Regions from separate parts of the Saccharothrix coeruleofusca genome, predicted to be linked through region 2. Evidence: predicted binding sites of a transcription regulator. Region 2 holds the regulator's gene; the other holds the start of a gene.
The links. The regulator HspR, encoded in region 2, represses chaperone genes until heat shock. The targets are predictions, from matches to a motif close to ANNTTGAGTNNNNNNNACTCAANNT.

Region 1: a site for HspR is predicted at 1,364-1,388, ahead of lon (endopeptidase La). Genes of this name have one in related genera too.

Annotation. Positions count from the first base shown of each region.
Region 1 is NZ_JAGINV010000001.1:5,174,426-5,177,830, forward strand. It holds gene JOF41_RS23180 (SAM-dependent methyltransferase) at 1-421, opposite strand, end outside; gene JOF41_RS23185 (SAM-dependent methyltransferase) at 486-1,274, opposite strand; gene lon (endopeptidase La) at 1,401-3,405, shown strand, end outside.
Region 2 is NZ_JAGINV010000001.1:6,461,152-6,464,556, reverse strand. It holds gene grpE (nucleotide exchange factor GrpE) at 1-670, shown strand, start outside; gene dnaJ (molecular chaperone DnaJ) at 704-1,876, shown strand; gene JOF41_RS29655 (heat shock protein transcriptional repressor HspR) at 1,873-2,301, shown strand; gene JOF41_RS29650 (FAD-binding oxidoreductase) at 2,357-3,405, opposite strand, start outside.

The DNA of each region.
Region 1 (3,405 bases), 1.3 Mb from region 2:
CGCGGACCTGCGGGTGCTCCAGCACCGACGCCGGGTCGCGCAGGTCGGCCTGCACCGCCAGGGCGCGCGGGTTGCCCTGCAGCAGGGCCGTGCTGTGCGCCACGGCCACCGGCTCGACATCCACGTAGACCACGCGGGCCTGGTCGGCGATCTCGTGCACGTTGCCCACGGTCGGGATGCCCGAGCCCAGGTCGAGGAACTGGTCGATCCCCTGCGCCAGCAGGTAGCGCACCGCGCGCCGCAGGAACGAGCGGTTCGCCCGCGCCGCGCCGGCCATGCCGGGGTAGATCTTCTCCACGGCCTTGGCCGCCTCGCGGTCGACCGCGAAGTTGTGCGAGCCGCCCAGGTAGTAGTCGTACATCCGGGCCGTGCTCGGCCGGTCCACGTCAACCGACGCGGGAACCCAGCTCGCCTGCTCCATCGCGGCTCTCCTCGTGTGGTCGAGAACGGCGCGATCGTGCCCCCCTGGGGGGTGCGCGCACAAGTCACGCCTTGCGGCCGACCCCGGCGTAGGCGCTGATGAAGTCGTCCTCGGAGTCCGGGTGCCACTGCGACAGCGCGACGACCCCCGGCTCGACCACGTCCAGGCCCGCGAAGAAGGCCGCGACCTCGGCGTGCGGGCGCAGCACCAGCTGGCTGTCGCTGCGCTGGTAGATGTCCTGCACCTGGCGCCCCTCGACGACGTGCTCGGGGGCGACGCCGTCGAGGGTGCCGTGGGAGATGGCGAGGTAGCTGCCGCCGGGCAGGGCCCGCACGTACCGGGCCACCGCTTCGTGCGGGCCGTCGGAGTCCGGGACGAAGTGCAGCACCGCGACCATGAGCAGGCCGATGGGGCGGTCGAAGTCCAGCCACTCGCGCACGCGCTCGTGCCCGAGCACGCCTTCGGGATCACGAAGATCGCCCTGGATGGCGGTGACCCTCGGGTTGTCCCGCAGCAGGGCCGTGCTGTGCGCCACGGCCACCGGCTCGACATCCACGTAGACCACGCGGGCCTGGTCGGCGATCTCGTGCACGTTGCCCACGGTCGGGATGCCCGAGCCCAGGTCGAGGAACTGGTCGACGCCCCGCGCCACCAGGTAGCGCACCGCGCGCCGCAGGAACGAGCGGTTCGCCCGCGCCGCGCCCGCCATGCCGGGGAAGATCTTCTCCACGGCCTTGGCCGCCTCGCGGTCGACCGCGAAGTTGTGCGAGCCGCCCAGGTAGTAGTCGTACATCCGGGCCGCGCTGGGGCGGTCCAGGTCGACCGACGCCGGCACCCAACTCGCCTGTTCCACGGGCCGATCGTTCCGGTCCGGCCGCGCGGGCACAACCCCTGTCGCTCGCTCAGGGCGAACAGCGCGCGGAAACAAAGCCCCGCTCAACCTGGTTGAGCCTGACGGACTCAACTTTGGAGGAAGCTGATGGGCGAGACGTTGGCGCTGCCGCTGCTGCCGCTGGACGACGTGGTCGTGCTGCCCGGCATGGTCGTGCCGATCCGGCTGACCGGGTCGGACGCCCGCGCCGAGGCGCGCGCCGCCGTCGAGGCCGCGAGCGCGGCGGCCTCCGACGGCGCGAAGGCCAGGGTGCTGCTGGTGCCGCGGCTGGACGGCAAGTACGCCAAGGTGGGCACGCTGGCCGTGATCGAGCAGGTCGGCAGGCTCTCCGGCGGTGAGCGCGCCGCGGTCGTGCGCGGCGAGAGCCGGGTGCGCATCGGCACCGGCACCACCGGGCCCGGCGCGGCGCTGTGGGTGGAGGCGACGGTCGCCGACGAGAGCGCGCCGGACGAGCGCACCCGCGAGCTGGCGCGCGAGTACCGCGGCCTGGTCACCACGATCCTCCAGCAGCGCGGCGCGTGGCAGGTGGTCGACTCGGTGCAGCAGGTCGACGAGCCCTCCGCGCTGGCCGACCTGGCCGGGTACGCCTCGTACCTGACCGACGAGCAGAAGGTGTGGCTGCTGGAGACCAGCGACGTGGCCCAGCGGCTGGAGAAGCTGCTGGAGTGGGGCCGCGAGCACCTGACCGAGCTGGACGTGGCGGAGACCATCCGCAAGGACGTCAAGGAGGGCGTGGAGCGCCAGCAGCGGGAGTTCCTGCTGCGCCAGCAGCTCGCCGCCATCCGCAAGGAGCTGGCCGAGCTGGACGGCAGGCCCGCCACCGAGGAGCAGGACTACCGGGCCCGCGTCGAGGGCGCGGACCTGCCCGAGCACGTCCGCGCGGCCGCGCTGGCCGAGGTGGACAAGCTGGAGCGCACCGCCGAGCAGTCCCCCGAGGTCGGCTGGATCCGCACGTGGCTGGACACGGTGCTGGAGATGCCGTGGAACAAGCGCACGGAGGACTCCTACGACATCGCGGGCGCGCGGGCGGTGCTGGACGCCGACCACGCGGGCCTGGACGACGTGAAGGAGCGCATCACCGAGTACCTGGCGGTGCGGCGCAGGCGCGCGGACCGCGGCATGGGCGTGGTCGGCGGGCGGCGCAGCGGCGCGGTGCTGGCGCTGGTCGGCCCGCCCGGCGTGGGCAAGACCTCGCTGGGCGAGTCGGTGGCGCGGGCGATGGGCCGCGAGTTCGTCCGGGTCGCGCTGGGCGGCGTGCGGGACGAGGCCGAGATCCGCGGCCACCGGCGCACCTACGTCGGCGCGCTGCCCGGCCGGATCGTGCGGGCCATCTCCGAGGCGGGCTCGATGAACCCGGTGGTGCTGCTGGACGAGATCGACAAGGTGGGCGCGGACTACCGGGGCGACCCGACCGCGGCGCTGCTGGAGGTGCTGGACCCGGCGCAGAACCACACCTTCCGGGACCACTACCTGGAGGTCGAGCTCGACCTGTCCGACGTGGTGTTCCTGGCCACCGCCAACGTGCTGGAGGCCATCCCGGCGCCGCTGCTGGACCGCATGGAGCTGGTGCGGCTGGACGGCTACACCGAGGACGAGAAGGTCACCATCGCGCGCGACCACCTGCTGCCCCGGCAGGTCGAGCGGGCGGGCCTGACGCCCGAGGACGTCTCGGTCACCGAGGGCGCGCTGCGCAAGCTGGCGGGCGAGTACACCCGCGAGGCGGGCGTGCGGCAGCTGGAGCGGTCGCTGGCGCGGGTGCTGCGCAAGATCACCGCCAAGGTCGCGCTGGAGCAGGCGCGGCTGCCGGTCTCGGTCGACGTGGCCGACCTGCGGGGCTACCTGGGCTCGCCCAAGTTCACCCCGGAGTCGGCCGAGCGGACCGCGGTGCCCGGCGTGGCCACGGGCCTGGCGGTCACCGGCGCGGGCGGCGACGTGCTGTTCGTCGAGGCGTCGCTGGCCGAGCGCGGCACCGGCGCGTCCGGGGTCACGCTGACCGGGCAGCTCGGCGAGGTGATGAAGGAGTCCGCCCAGATCGCCCTGTCCTACCTGCGCTCGCACGACAGCGGGGCGGCGGAGCTGGCCGAGCGGGGCG
Region 2 (3,405 bases):
GCACGACCGGCGGCGCATCGACCCGGAGACGGGCGAGGTCCGCGAGGCCAAGCCCGCCGAGGCGGCCGAGGCCGAGCAGGACGCGGCCCAGGAGACGACCCGGGACACGACTCAGGACGCGGCTCCGACCGGGGGCGGCAGGCACGCCGCCCCCGAGCCGGAGGGCGGCGAGCCCGAGGCCGCGCCCGCCGAGCCGGACCCGGCCGCCGAGCTCAAGGCGCAGCTCGACGAGCGCACCGCCGACCTGCAGCGGTTGACCGCGGAGTACGCCAACTACCGCAAGCGCGTCGAGCGCGACCGGGAGCTGGTGGTCAGCAACGCCAAGGCGCAGGTGGCAGGCGAGCTGCTGGGCGTGCTCGACGACCTGGAGCGGGCGGGCGCGCACGGCGACCTGACCGGCGCGTTCAAGGCGGTGGCCGACAAGCTGGTCAACACCCTGCACGGGGTCGGCCTTGAGCCCTTCGGCCACGACGGCGAGGAGTTCGACCCGGCGGTCCACGAGGCGGTGCAGCACAGCACCTCGCCCGACGTCAGCGGCCCGACGGTGACCGCGGTGCTGCGCCGCGGCTACCGGTTCGGCGAGCGCGTGCTGCGGCCCGCGCTGGTGGCCGTGACCGATCACGAGCCCGCGGCCGAGCCGCCGCAGGACGTGGATGAGCAGCAGGACTGATCGGATCAGCACCGAGGGGAGGGATGTCCGGCCGTGAGCGCGAGGGACTGGATCGAGAAGGACTTCTACCGCGAGCTGGGCGTCTCCTCCGACGCCTCGGCCGAGGAGATCAAGAAGGCGTACCGGAAGCTGGCGCGGGAGCTGCACCCCGACGCCAACCCCGGTGACACCAAGGCCGAGGCGCGGTTCAAGGCGGTCTCCGAGGCCTACGGCGTGCTCTCCGACGCCGCCAAGCGCAAGCAGTACGACGAGGCCCGCCGCCTGTTCGCGGGCGGCGGGGGCTTCCCCGGCGGCTTCGGCGGTGGCGGCGGCTTCGACGTGGGCGACCTGTTCGGCCGCGCCGGGGCGCAGCCCGGCGGCATGGGCGGCGGGCTGGGCGACCTGCTCGGCGGGCTGTTCAACCGGCGCGGCGGCGGGGCGGCCTCGGCCACCCGGCCGCGGCGCGGCGAGGACGTCGAGACCGACGTGCGCATCGACTTCACCGAGGCGGTGCGCGGGGCCACCGTGCCCATGCGGCTGTCCAGCCCGGCGGCCTGCGGCACCTGCGGCGGGTCCGGGGCGCGTCCGGGCACCACGCCCCGGACGTGCGCCAACTGCGGCGGCGCGGGCCTGGTCACGCGCAGCCAGGGGGCGTTCGCGTTCTCCGAGCCGTGCCAGGACTGCCGGGGCACCGGCCGCGTGGTGGACGACCCGTGCCCGGAGTGCGGCGGCGACGGCGTGAGCACCAGGACGCGCACGCTGACCATCCGCATCCCGGCCGGGGTGGACGACGGCCAGCGCATCCGGCTGGCGGGCCAGGGCGAGCCGGGCCGCAACGGCGGGCCGACCGGCGACCTGTACGTCCGGGTGCACGTCAACCCGCACCCGGTGTTCGGGCGCGCGGGCAACGACCTGACCGTCACCGTGCCGGTGACCTTCCCCGAGCTGGCGCTGGGCACCACGTTGACGGTGCCCACGCTGGAGGGCAAGGTGACCGTGAAGGTCCCCGCCGGGACCGCGAGCGGGCGGGTGATGCGCGCCAAGGGCAAGGGCATCGCCCGGCGGGACGGGCAGGTCGGCGACCTGCTCATCACGCTCCAGGTGGCCGTGCCGAACAACATGGACGCCAAGGCCCGCGAAGCGCTGGAGAACTACGCGCTGGCCACGGCCGGGCACGACCCCCGGCCGGACCTCAACGCGCTGCTGGAGGAGAAGGGCAGGTCATGAGTTTCCCGTTCCCGCCCGGCACCGACGAGGACACGCCGTTCTTCGTGATCTCCGTGGCGGCCCAGCTGTCCGGTCTGCACGCGCAGACCCTGCGCAGCTACGACCGCCTCGGGCTGGTCTCGCCCGGCCGCACGCCCGGCGGCGGCAGGCGGTACTCCATGCGGGACATCGTGCTGCTGCGCGAGGTGCAGCGGCTGTCCCAGGAGGACGGGGTCAACCTCGCGGGCATCAAGCGGATCATCGAGCTGGAGAACGAGGTCGGGGCGCTGCGCGCCAAGGTGGCCGAGCTGACCGAGCAGCTGGCGTCGGCGATGGCCGCCGCCGAGCACGCGGCGGCCTCGGTGCACGCCTCCTACCGGCGTGAGCTGGTGCCGGTGCGGCACGAGACCGCGCTGGTGGTCTGGAAGCCCCAGCAGAAGCGCTGACGAGCGCTCTTCGCCCGCCGCGACCCCTCTTGGGGGTCGCGGCGGGCGTTCGCGCTCAGTCCAGGGTGAACGGGTCGTACTTGATCCGGTCCAGCGGCGTGCCCGCCACCAGCATCCGGGACACCGTGGCGCGGATCATCGACGGCGAGCCGCAGACCAGCACGTCCCGGTCCTCCCAGGTGCCGTAGCGGGTCACCACGTCGGCCAGGGTGCCCTGCTCCACGCCGCGCAGGCCGTGGGCGGACTCCAGCACCGGGACCACGGTCAGCCACGGGTTGGTGGCGGCGACCCGCTGGAGGTTCTCCAGGTCGTAGAGATCGTCCCTGGTGCGCCCGCCCATGAACAGGTGCACCCTGGGGTTCTCGCCCCACTGGGCCAGTTCGTCGATGATGGCGTGCATGGGGGCCACGCCGGTGCCGCCCGCGACCATCAGGATGTCGTTGCCGCGCCTGCGGTCCACGCCGAGGCGGCCCATCGGGGGGCCGATCCGCCACACGTCGCCGCGCTGGGTGTGGCCGACGATCGAGCGGCTGACCCAGCCGCCCTCCACGGATCTGATGTGGAACTCGATGATGCCGTCCTCGCGCGGCGCGTTCGCGGGCGAGTAGTAGCGCCACAGGCGGGCGCGCTGCGGGGTCTCGACGCTGACGTACTGGCCCGCGCGGTAGTCCACCGGGTGGTCGGGCTGCAGCCGCACCACGGCCAGGTCCCAGCTGACCCGCTGGTGGTCGATCACGGTGGCGCGCCAGTAGGCGGGGCCCTCGTCGGCGTGCGCGGCCTCCTGCATGGAGCGGGCCATGATCGTGTACGCCTCGGCCCAGGCCATCTCGACCTGGGGGGTCCACACCGGGCCCGCGTACTTCTTCACCGCGGCGAGCAGCGCCGTGCCGACCGACTCGTAGTGCGCGGAGACCACGCCGAACTTGCGGTGGTCGCGGCCGAGCTGGCGCAGGAACGGGATCAGGTCGTCGGGCCGGTCCACCATCTGCACGACGTGCACGAGGGCGCGCAGCAGCCTGCTGCGCTGCACCTCCATGTTGACCGGGAACATCTCACGGGTCGCCGGGGCGAGGCTGAAGAGCATCCCGTAGAAGAACTTGGCGA